Regions from separate parts of the Ruegeria sp. HKCCA5929 genome, predicted to be linked through region 1. Evidence: riboswitches for the same ligand, from Rfam matches in the RefSeq annotation. Region 1 holds a riboswitch; the other holds the start of a gene.
The links. Region 1 has a riboswitch for cobalamin ahead of GOV90_RS09865 (DUF4198 domain-containing protein). Riboswitches for the same ligand answer to the same signal wherever they lie in the genome.
Positions count from the first base shown of each region.

Region 2: linked by a shared signal. The riboswitch ahead of GOV90_RS10655 (DUF1636 domain-containing protein) and the one ahead of GOV90_RS09865 (DUF4198 domain-containing protein) in region 1 are both predicted to bind cobalamin.

Region 1 covers NZ_WQGE01000003.1:216,907-222,286, forward strand. Annotated here, with positions in the region: gene cbiQ (cobalt ECF transporter T component CbiQ) at 1-307, opposite strand, end outside; gene GOV90_RS09855 (cobalt ABC transporter permease) at 307-885, opposite strand; gene cbiM (cobalt transporter CbiM) at 882-1,493, opposite strand; gene GOV90_RS09865 (DUF4198 domain-containing protein) at 1,499-2,284, opposite strand; cobalamin riboswitch at 2,413-2,616, opposite strand; gene GOV90_RS09870 (LacI family DNA-binding transcriptional regulator) at 2,834-3,991, shown strand; gene GOV90_RS09875 (ABC transporter substrate-binding protein) at 3,988-5,343, shown strand.
Region 2 covers NZ_WQGE01000003.1:403,046-408,425, reverse strand. Annotated here, with positions in the region: gene GOV90_RS10665 (ABC transporter substrate-binding protein) at 1-75, opposite strand, end outside; gene GOV90_RS10660 (ABC transporter ATP-binding protein) at 88-864, opposite strand; gene GOV90_RS10655 (DUF1636 domain-containing protein) at 861-1,217, opposite strand; cobalamin riboswitch at 1,456-1,654, opposite strand; gene GOV90_RS10650 (D-lyxose/D-mannose family sugar isomerase) at 1,754-2,419, opposite strand; gene GOV90_RS10645 (carbohydrate kinase) at 2,435-3,361, opposite strand; gene GOV90_RS21170 (ROK family protein) at 3,401-4,381, opposite strand; partial or broken gene GOV90_RS21165 (GH1 family beta-glucosidase) at 4,427-5,380, opposite strand, start outside.

The DNA.
Region 1 (5,380 bases):
GGGTGAACATCGCGTCACCGGGCATGGAAAAGGGCAAAAGTATCAACATGAAGATGATAAAGCTGTCCATCATGGCCATGCGTTTAAGTGTGCGGCGCACGGGTAGGCGAGACATCAATAGCAAGCCGATAGAGACCGCCAGAGCCACAATCAACGCGGGGATGCTGGATAGCGAAACCGTAACAACAGCAAAAAAGCACGTCATCACGATCCGCATCCGAGGGTCCAACTCTCCGATCACCCCGAAGGGTGCGCTGGCATCAGCCTCGGCCAGCGTCTTTGCCTGGGGTTCTAGAGCGTGAGCCATCAGGCGGCCATTTTCCGGCGTGCAGCGACATAAAAGCCGATGCCGAACAGACCGATGATGTAGCCGATCCCACCAAGAACGGTCTGCAAGTCGTTGTGTTCGCGATAGGCTGCAATCTCACGACGCAGAGGGCGGGTTTCGTCTCGCACCGCTTGGGCAATGGCCGCGCGCTCCTCGTCGGTTAATGACGCGACAGTCGTCGCGGTGTCGTTTGCGTTTTCAACCTGCGTAACAGGTTTTACAAGCTCGGCATCCACGCCCAAAATCTCAGCCACTTCCTCGGCGGGCATGGTGACCTCGGCAAGATGACCGGCGCCCAGATCTGCTTTGAAAGTGTGCGCGACAAGTTCGGTGGGGGTGTAGAGGAAGAAACCATCGGTATCTGTGACTGTTCGCCCCAGTTCAGCGCCATCGGGGCCGTAAACAACAACTTCTTGGTTTTCAGCCATGTCGCCGTTGGAAAAGCCCAATTCCCCTTCAATCGCGTCGCCTGCAGGAAAGACCCCTGCGATAACTTTATGGGCCAGCGCAGGAAGCGGGGTAAGCCATATCGCAACTGCAAAAATCAGATGCCTCATACGGGGGCCCCCCTAAAAAAGAGTTCAGGCTTGACCTTGCGGGTCAATAGAATAGCGAAACCGGTAAGTACCGCTTCGATTGCCATGACGGGAATATGTGCAAAAAAGACCAGTTTCGCGGCTGGTAGAAACGCGTCACCAGACAGAGCCAGAGAGACAGCGACAAGGGCCGTCGTGGCTGCAATCGAAAACGCGCCTCCGATCCCGCCCCAAATAGCGCCCTGTACAGGAGAGCCGCGTGCGATCAGACGGCCAAAGATCATCCATGTCAGCACTGCCGGAAGTGCGATGTTGACCGTGTTAATCCCAAGCACAGTCAAACCGCCAAAACCAAAAAACACGGCTTGAAGCAGCAAGCCAACAAACAGCGCAGGAAAAGCGGCCCAGCCGAGCAAAAGCCCGGCCAGACCGTTCAGTATCAAATGCACAGAGGACGGGCCGATCGGCACATGGATCAGCGAGGCTACAAAAAAGCTGGCCGACAGGACGCCCGCGGTGGGAATGCGGTCGAGGTCCAGCGATTTCAGCCCTATGGCAATGCCGCCAGCCGCTGCGATTGCGCCGCCGATCACAACTGGGTTCGAGAGGGCTCCGTCCACGATGTGCATAGGGGTTACTCCAGATCCCAGGCGCGGATCCAGATCACAGCATCCTGGCTCAGTTCTTTGCCTTCATATTCGGTTTTTGGGCCCGAACCCAAAGCAGCAAAACCCCAGTAACCCGCTTTCGGTACACCAAAGGTGAAATAGCCGTTCTCATCTGAAATCGCGACCAATGCGCCGCCCGGCAGTGGGGATGCTGTGGCGTCTTTGGCACCGTTTCCCGCCAGATCGGGCTCGGCTGCCATGTATTCGATTTCGATCTCAGCACCGGCAACCGGTTCGCCTTCGCTCAGTACACGGCCGGTGAAGGTGGAACCTGCAATGACGTTATAGGGCTTGTTCAACGGCAGAATTTCGGTCGCCAGACCTTGCGGTTGATCCCAGTCGGTGGGCAGTTCATTGCGGTTCAGGTAAGCCTTAGTGATCTGCTGGATATAGATATCCTCGGATTCTTCGTAGTAAGGCGCAGGTACCGTCACCAGCACATAGTCGCCGGAACGTTTCACCGGGACCGAACCGAGAAAGGCTTTGGCGCTGTTCTCGGGGCCTTCGAATGTGGTTTCTTCCAATGTACCCAACAGATCGGTCTTTTCGCCGTTGTGGATCACATAGAATTCTTCTGGCTTTTCCAGGGTCATCACGTGCCCGGCTTCAAACGGATGCCAGAAGACCAACTTGACAGGAACCTCCCCGGGACGCTCGATCATGGTATCCTCGGTGTATTCCAGCAGGAAATGAGCCTGCGCCAGCGCGGGCAGCGCCGCACTAGCGGCCGCGGCCAACAAAAAGTGTTTCACAAATACGTCCTTCTCACGTCGCGCCTTCCCCGGCACGCATAGGTTTTTGACATTGGGGAATGCGAAACTATTTGCCCCATCGGGCAAACAGATCCGGCGCACACCCCGTCGCCGATGATGAGCACCCTTTCCGAGGGCGCATGTTCGGCAGGTCTCCTGACTTGCGGGTCTTAACGCTCAACTGGCCTTCCCGGGTGTAACCCAGTGGCGTAATCAGTCTCGCTCGCCGCTTACAGTTGCGGGGGCAGTTGCAGATTTGGCCAAGAACGTGCCGCACTGCATTCCCTATTGCCTCCGGGTGACTCCCCGGAACCGAACATGGCGCGTTGATGACAGAAAAACTTGAGCACGGTCAACTCCCGATTGCGGCATTGGAAGGGTCATCTGCGAATTCCGGAGGTGTTCCGCTTTAATCTCATCGGCTGCGGTGATGTCTAAGTGTTGGTGTTGTGACCTGTTCGTTGATTGGGAGTGATTGTCCGTCGCGGGGTGCTGGAATTAATTTTTTGATTGCCGAAACCGGTTTCGGAACAGTTAAATGAAAGAATGATGGCGAATCCCGAATTGCAACAGCGACAAATCCGGTCCCAGCGCGCCGCGTCCGGTGGGCGGGTGAAGCTTGACGAATTGGCACATCACCTTGGTCTTTCGAAAAGCACCGTGTCGCGTGCATTGAACGGGTATTCCGACATCTCAGAATCAACGCGAAAGCGTGTTGAGGTGACGGCGCGCAAGATGGGGTATCGCCCGCTCAGCCATGCTCAGGCTATTCGAACGGGGCGCGTGCGTGCCATTGCCATGGTCATCAACAGTGAAGAACCGGACCGGCACAATCCGTTTTTTCAGGACTTTCTGGCAGGGGCTTGTGAAGCTGCAAGTGCGTCTGACTGGACGATGACAATTTCGACCGCGAAGTCGAAGCAGGACATGTTAAATGTTTTGGGCCGTTTGGTCGAAGAACGAAAGGCCGATGGATTTATCCTGCCACGCACCGAAGTAGATGACGCGCGAGTTGGGTACCTCAGCGACCTGCAGGTGCCTTTCATCCTTTATGGTCGGACAGGATATGGTCGAACCGGCTATCAGGACGACACATCGTGGTTTGATATTTCCGGTGAAAAAGCCATGAGCGGCGCGGTCGAACGTCTGGTCCGTTTTGGTCACAGCCGTATCGGGTTTGTCGGCAGTGATCCAAAGTTCAACTACAGCCACCTGCGTCGCGATGGTTATGTCGATGGGCTTAGGGCTGCAGGATTGCCAGTCGATCCCGAATTGATCCGAGAAGGCGCGCGCACCCGCGAAGAAGGGGCCGCTGAAGCGCGCGCTTTATTGCGTCTTCCTGTCCCGCCGACCGCGATTGTATTTGCGACGGATCAGGCCGCATTGGGAAGCTACTCTGTCTGTGCAGAATTTGGCCTTGAGATCGGACGCGATGTCTCGGTTCTTGGATATGACGGGGTCCCGGAATGCCAATACGCCAGCCCCGGGCTGACGACGTTCAGCGTCGACTCCAAACGGGCGGGTGAACGCCTTGCTACGATGTTGATACTTCAGACCCGAGGGGAAGAGCCCGCAACTTTGCGCGAGCTCAGCCAGGCGGTGCTGATCGAACGCGACTCTGACGGGCCGCCACTGCTGACGTCGAACGAGTTGGCGAAAAAAATCAAACAATCCATGGAAGACAATCGGGGAGGAAACCGACCATGAAACTTACACCAAAAGCAGCCAAGCTGATGCTCGGCTCTTCGTTGGCACTGGCGCTGATGGCCATGTCGGTACAGGCGGACACGATCCGTTTCTGGACGACCGAGGAACAGCCGGAGCGTCTGGCGAAACAGCAGGAAATGGCTGACCAGTTCAAAGCTGAGACCGGTACAACCGTTGAGGTGATACCTGTCACAGAAACGGATTTGGGCACCCGCGCAACCGCAGCCTTTGCCGCAGGTGACTTGCCAGATGTGGTCTACCACCCGTTGCAGTACGCCCTGCCGTGGGCCGAAGCGGGCATTCTGGACACCGAAGCTGCGACCGAAGTGATCGAAGAACTGGGCGCTGATACTTTCGCTCCGGGTGCCTTGGGCATGGCAGCGTTCAATGGTGAAACCGCCTCGGTTCCGGTGGATGGCTGGACGCAAATGGTTGTCTATCGCAAGGACCTGTTCGAAGAGGCCGGCTTGGAGGCGCCTGACAGTTTTGCAGATATTCAGGCCGCACTTGAGGCGTTGCATAACCCGCCAGAAATGTATGGTTTTGTTTCGGCCACCAAAGTTGATGAGAACTTCATGAGCCAGGTGCTGGAGCATGTTTTCCTGGCAAACGGTGTCAGCCCTGTTGGCCCCGATGGGTTCCAGCCGCTTGATGAGGCCAAGACCACCGAAGTTCTGGATTTCTACAAAGCCATTTCCAAAGCCTCACCTCCGGGTGAACTTTTCTGGAAGCAATCGCGCGAGCTGTATTTTGACGGTAAAGCCGCGATGATCATCTGGTCGCCCTTCATTCTGGACGAATTGGCTGGTCTGCGTGACAGCGCCCCGCCGACCATCAACGACGACCCGACATCGCGCGATCTGGCCAGCAAGACTGGTATCGTTACCAAACTGTCCGGCCCGTCGAACCCCGATGGCGCCGCCTGGGGTGATGTGCGGTATTTCGGTATCACCAACGATGCGGACACCGACGCGGCGATGGAATTCGTAAAGTTTGCCATGGATGACGGCTATACCCAGACGCTGGCTATTGCGCCTGAGGGTAAGTTCCCCGTGCGCCGTGGTAATGCAGACAATCCGACCGCGTTCTCTGAAGCCTGGGCGGAACTGCCCGTCGGGGTCGATCGCAAGGCCCCTCTGGGCGAGCTGTATGAACAGGCCATGATCGACGAGATTGTTGGTGGTCTGGACGTGGCGCAGCGCTGGGGCGTAGCCGAAGGTCAATTGGCGCTGGCGTCGAAAATGATCAACTCTCAGGCCATCAATCGTGTTGTACGTCAGTACATTGATGACGAGATCGACGCAGCCGCAGCGGTTGCAGCCATGAACGAAGAACTGGCGAAGGTTCAGTAATCAAGTGGCATCTGCAGCGGCGTGCGCGCCGCTGCAC
Region 2 (5,380 bases), 190 kb from region 1:
CACTGTGATGGCTTCTGCGACCGCGCCGCTTGCCAGGCCAGTGAACAGAGCCACAGGCCAAAGTTTCTGCATCATTGTAAGCTCCTGTTATGATGACAGTTTTCTTTTTCGGATATCCAGCGCAGGGATCATGCGGCCTTCATGCTGAAAGCATAGATAATCCACACCAAAGGTGTCGCGGACACGTTCTGAGGTCAGCACGTCGCTGACCGGGCCATAGCCCGTCAGGCGTGTGGATTTCATCAAAGCCACATGCGTGGCGAATTCCGGGATCATGACCAGATCGTGGACGATCATGACCACCGTGACGCCCAGCTCGGCCACCAAGGACAACATGTGCCCCTTGGCGTCTGGATCCAGGTGATTGGTCGGCTCGTCCAGAAACAACAAGGATGGGTTTTGTGCCAAAGCGCGCGCGATATGAGCGCGCTGTCGCTCGCCACCCGATAGCTGGCTCATCGGCTTGCGGGAAAGATGAGACAATCCGGTTGTTTCCAGAACTCGATCAAGATCTACCTTATGCTCGGTTGCCGATTTATCCGCCTGAATCGGGATTTGCCCAAGCGCAACATAGTCTCGCAAACGCAACCGGCCGTCTGGCATTTCTTGCTGGCCTACGACCGCGATGGTTCGGGCACGCTCATGCGCGGACAGGGTGCGCAAGCTTTTGCCTCTTATAAGCACATCACCCAGAGCAATACGTTCTATTCCGCAAAGCAACTTGAGCAGTGTTGTTTTTCCCGCGCCATTCGGTCCCGCAATTGCCAGAATCGAGCCCTCCTCCAAGCCGAAGGACACGTCCTGCAAAAGGACATCGCCGTTCAAAGCGTAATATTCGAGACCCTCGACCGACAGAAAACTCATGACACCCTCTCCGTTGGAAGGGCCGGTATTCGGGACAAGGTCTTGGTGAATAACGCGGGCGGGCGTTCGGTTGCACTTGTCCAGCCATCGGAACTAAGGCGGTATTGTCCGGCGAATTCCGCCACTGCGTCCAGATCCAGTTCCGTGTCGATGTCTCCAAACAGATACTGCGCCTTGCCCGGTGCCTGAAGGCCAATGGTGGTTGGTCGGGAACAACCTGCCATGCAATCAACTGTTCGAATTGCAAATCCTTCGGGCAATGTTTGCGCCAGTGCGCCAGTCACTTGATCGGTGGACATGGCACCTGTGCAGGTCGCGCACACAAGAATGAAATGATCAGCGGTTTTCGTCATTACTTGTAGCGCTTACTGCGGGTTGGACTGAGATGCAATGTTATAACGTTACGTGTCTCTGAATTAACGGCAAAGCAGGATGCCTCAGCGCAGTAGGTATTGAAGAAGAGCTTACTTCTGTCAGTCACCTTTAACACTGTCCGCTCCGCTTGAAACCAAGCGCGGACAGAAGGTGCTACCAATGTAAACACGCGAAAAACGTGCCATCAAAGCCTCCTTCCAGGACGCCCCGCCCCGGGTTGGTTGAACATCGGATGGCAGGTCTCCTGACTTGCGGGTCAAGGCTCGGCCCACCTTCCCAACCCTTTCGGTGTCAGTGGCGTAATGGCGTCGCTCTCCGCTTACAGTTGCGGGGGCAGTCACGGACTTGGCAAAAAACTGTGCCGCACCGTATTCCCATTTTCATCCCTTACGGAACCATCCCGCTCAGCTAGTCTCGTGGTGCTGGGCTTGTCAAGCAAGAGAATGAGTGGCGTTTGACGAAATCACTTGGGCTCAGCCCAGTTGTCTGTCTGTTATTGTCAACCCGGTCTACCTCAGTAGTCGGAAACCAATAGGAAATCTGGCGCGGCATCTTCCTCGATCTTTGAAAATCGAGGGATCGGATCTTCGAACACATTATCCGTTCGATCATCATTCACAGTCGAAACCTCGCCGATAAGGCAATCACCGTGCTCGGCCCAGAACGCGTGCCAAACTCCGGGCATCAGGGTTACGCTTTGCCCTGGTTTCAGGCGTAGATGCTCACCTGGTTGCAACGTAACAGGGCAGGCATCGCTGGGCACTGTGACAGGCGTATGCCGGTCGATGCCACCTTCTGGGTCCGATGCATAGATCTCCATCACCAGATCGCCGCCGCCACGGTTGATGATGTCCTCTGCCTTGATGATGTGGCGATGCATCGGAGACAGTTGTTTGTCTTTCGAAATCAGCAATTTTTCTGCGTAAAGCATCCCGCGCCCAGACTGCAAATCATTCACTTCGCCGTTGCGCAGCGTGAAAAGAAACAGGCCCAGTTCATCGAACCGGCCCTGAGCGTAGTCGGTGATGTCCCACCCCAACCCGCGGCTGCGGACCGTGTGCGCCACTGGGCTGCGCATCTGTTCGGGCGACCAATCTGCAAAAGGCGGCAGTACAGCGCCAAAGGACTGGATGAACGCCTGCGCTTCGGATTTGATGCGATTTATGTCAGATCGTTTCATTGGTTTTTCCAAGAATTATAGCTCATGAGCCCAGGGGGGTTCCGCCCCGGCGCGAGATACGGTTACAGCGGCAACTTCGGCGCCCAGTTCCATGGCCGCGTGCAAAGCGCTAGAAGTTAAGTTGCGTACAGCGGGTTTTGTCAGATGCCCGGCGCGGCTGAGACCAGTGAGCACACCTGCATTGAACGTGTCCCCCGCACCGATCGTGTCCACGACCTGCACCGGTTTTACCGGCACCGTCACTTGCGATCCATCCGCCAGATACCCGTTCGCGCCGTCGCCGCCCCGGGTCACAATCAGGGCTGATGGACCGGCTTGCAACAACAAGGCTGCTTTGGCTGCTTCGGGTTCCGCACCGGGAATGATCCAGTCCAGATCCTCGTCCGACACTTTGACGATATCGGATTGCGCGATCATGCGGTTCAAACGCGTTCGAAATCGGGTTTGATCCTGAATAAAACTCGGACGAATGTTGGGATCCAACATGACAGGGCGGTCGTTTCCGTGTTGAGCCAGCAAAGATGCATAAGCATCTGCACATGGCTCACACGCCAAGCTTATACCCCCAAGATACAATGCCGAGATGGCAGGGAGTTGGTCTGGCATATCTTCGGGTGCCAACATACGGCCAGCCGTGTTTTCATCAACGAAACTGTAGGTTGCGTGCCCATCTTCAAGTTGTACAAACGCAAGTGTAGTGGGACGATCCGAGACAATTACATGCGAAACGTCAACGTGGCTGGCCTTTAACGCGTTGATCAGTTGCTGACCAAACATATCCGTAGAAACACCGGTCAACATCCCCACGGACTCACCCAAGCGCCCCATGGCAACAGCGGTATTCAGGATCGCGCCACCCGTATGGGGCACAAAGCCGTGCGCGCCGGACACTGTCGGCTCGGCAATCATGTCAATCAGGGCTTCCCCACAGCACAGGATCATTCCAACGTCCTCTCCCAGAGCCTCAAGCGCAAAAGTCGTTCATCGCTTTAGTGCGTTTTTGCAAAAATTGTTCGCCCCGATGATGCCGAACTCGGCCTGTTCTGAGACGTAAAGGTTCAAGGATTTACGAAGCTCGCTGAACCGCCCGCCGCCATTGAATGCGTCCTTGAAGTCCTGATCAAACAGCCAGCGGTTTTTCTCGGCGACCCCGCCGACAAGAAACACTCCACCAGCAGGCATAAGCGTGACAGCCATATCACCCATAAGCGCGCCCAGATGCGTTGTGAACATCTGCGCAGTTTTGACTGCGATGGGGTCCGAAGCATCGCGGGCTTCCGTCAAAATGTCTTTGGCCGAACGAAACGATGACCGCCCGGTGCCCGCTGCCAGCCCAACGGCCTGATACAGGATAGGAAGGCCAGTTCCGCTCAGAAACATCTCTGCTTCCAAAGCAAGGCTGTCGCCAAAGAAACAGTCAGGAGCAATGTGACGGGCGGCTTCAAAGACGTCGACCTCGTCCCGGTGACGCGGGTACAGCCCAACATGCCCACCTTCGCCGGAAACTGTGTGATAGTGACCTTCGGAAAAAAGCAATGCTCCGACGCCAAGTCCGGTGCCGGGGCCAACCACCAAACGCGTGCCTGCTGGTGGTTTCGCCTGACCTTGCAAAACCGAAACTTCGTTCTGTGTGACGTCAGCAACTGACCATGCCGCGGCCGTAAAATCATTGATAACAAAAGTATGTTCCGCCCCGGTCGCCTGCGCCAGTTCCAACTCGGACAAGTCCAAATTGGCGTTTGTAAGGCGGATGACGCCGTCTCTGACAGGACCAGCCCCGGCGGCAACAACCGCCTGAGGATTTGTGCCAACCTCATCGCGCAAAGCGTGAAATGCGTTCAGCAGATCATCCAGAGTTCCCGTTGGGTGCTTGCGCAGGTCTGTCAGTTCGCCGTTTGTCACAACGCCCAGACGTGTATTTGTTCCACCGATGTCCGCAACCAAATTCCAGTGCTCATGCACAGATCCGGATGGTTGCGCTAACGGCTGAGAGACGTTCTGCCCCTCTGAAAGGGCGGATGTAAGCGCCACGAACGACGCTTTGGGCGTTCTTTCCAGAGTTTCAAAATCCACGTCCACCAGTCCAAACCTTTTCTCGTATCCGAAGGCCCATTCGTAATTGTCCAGCAGAGACCAGACAAAATAGCCTTTAACCGGAACACCTTGTGCCAAAGCGTCCTGCACGGCTGCAAGGTGTGTATCAAGATATTCGATACGGTCCTCATCCCGCACGCGCTCTGCGCTCGCCATTCCGTTTTCGGTGATATAGATTGGTAGCCCGCCCGTATAGTCCTTCTGTGTGCGAACCAGGAAACGGTTTAGGGCGGAAGGTTCTATTTCCCAACCCATTTGCGTTTTTGGCAATGGTCCTGGAACATCCGTCAAGCTGGGCCATGCGGAATCGTTGGGGGCAATCAGCTTTCGCGTGTAGTAGTTCAATCCGCACCAATCGACCGGCGTGCCAATTGTCTCGAAATCATCCTGCCAGCCAGAGGGCAAGTGCGGTTCAAGGCCGTCCAGTACCAATTTAGGATACTCTTTCCTGAATACACCACCAAGAAAGAACCGATTGTAAATCGCGTCATACCGGTCCGCTGCAAGTCGCGCTTCGACGCTCTCATCGGCGGGTTCTGCCCATTCAAGGTTGAACACCGCACCAAGGTTGCTCATGCCAAGGCTGCGCATGGCTTGAATGGCGCGTCCATGAGCAAGCAAAACGTGATGCATTGCGCGGGCCGTGGCGCGAATATCGCGCAAACCGGGCGCATGATGGCCCTCGAAATGGCTGAGCCAACTGACACACCATGGCTCGTTGATTGGGGCCGCACTGAACATCCTGTCACCGATGCGGCCCATGATGATTTCGGTGAAGTCTGCGAACCATCCCGCGATGTCTCGGTTGCACCAGCCCCCCTGATCCGCAAGAGCGGAGGGCAGTTCCCAGTGATACAGCGTCACACA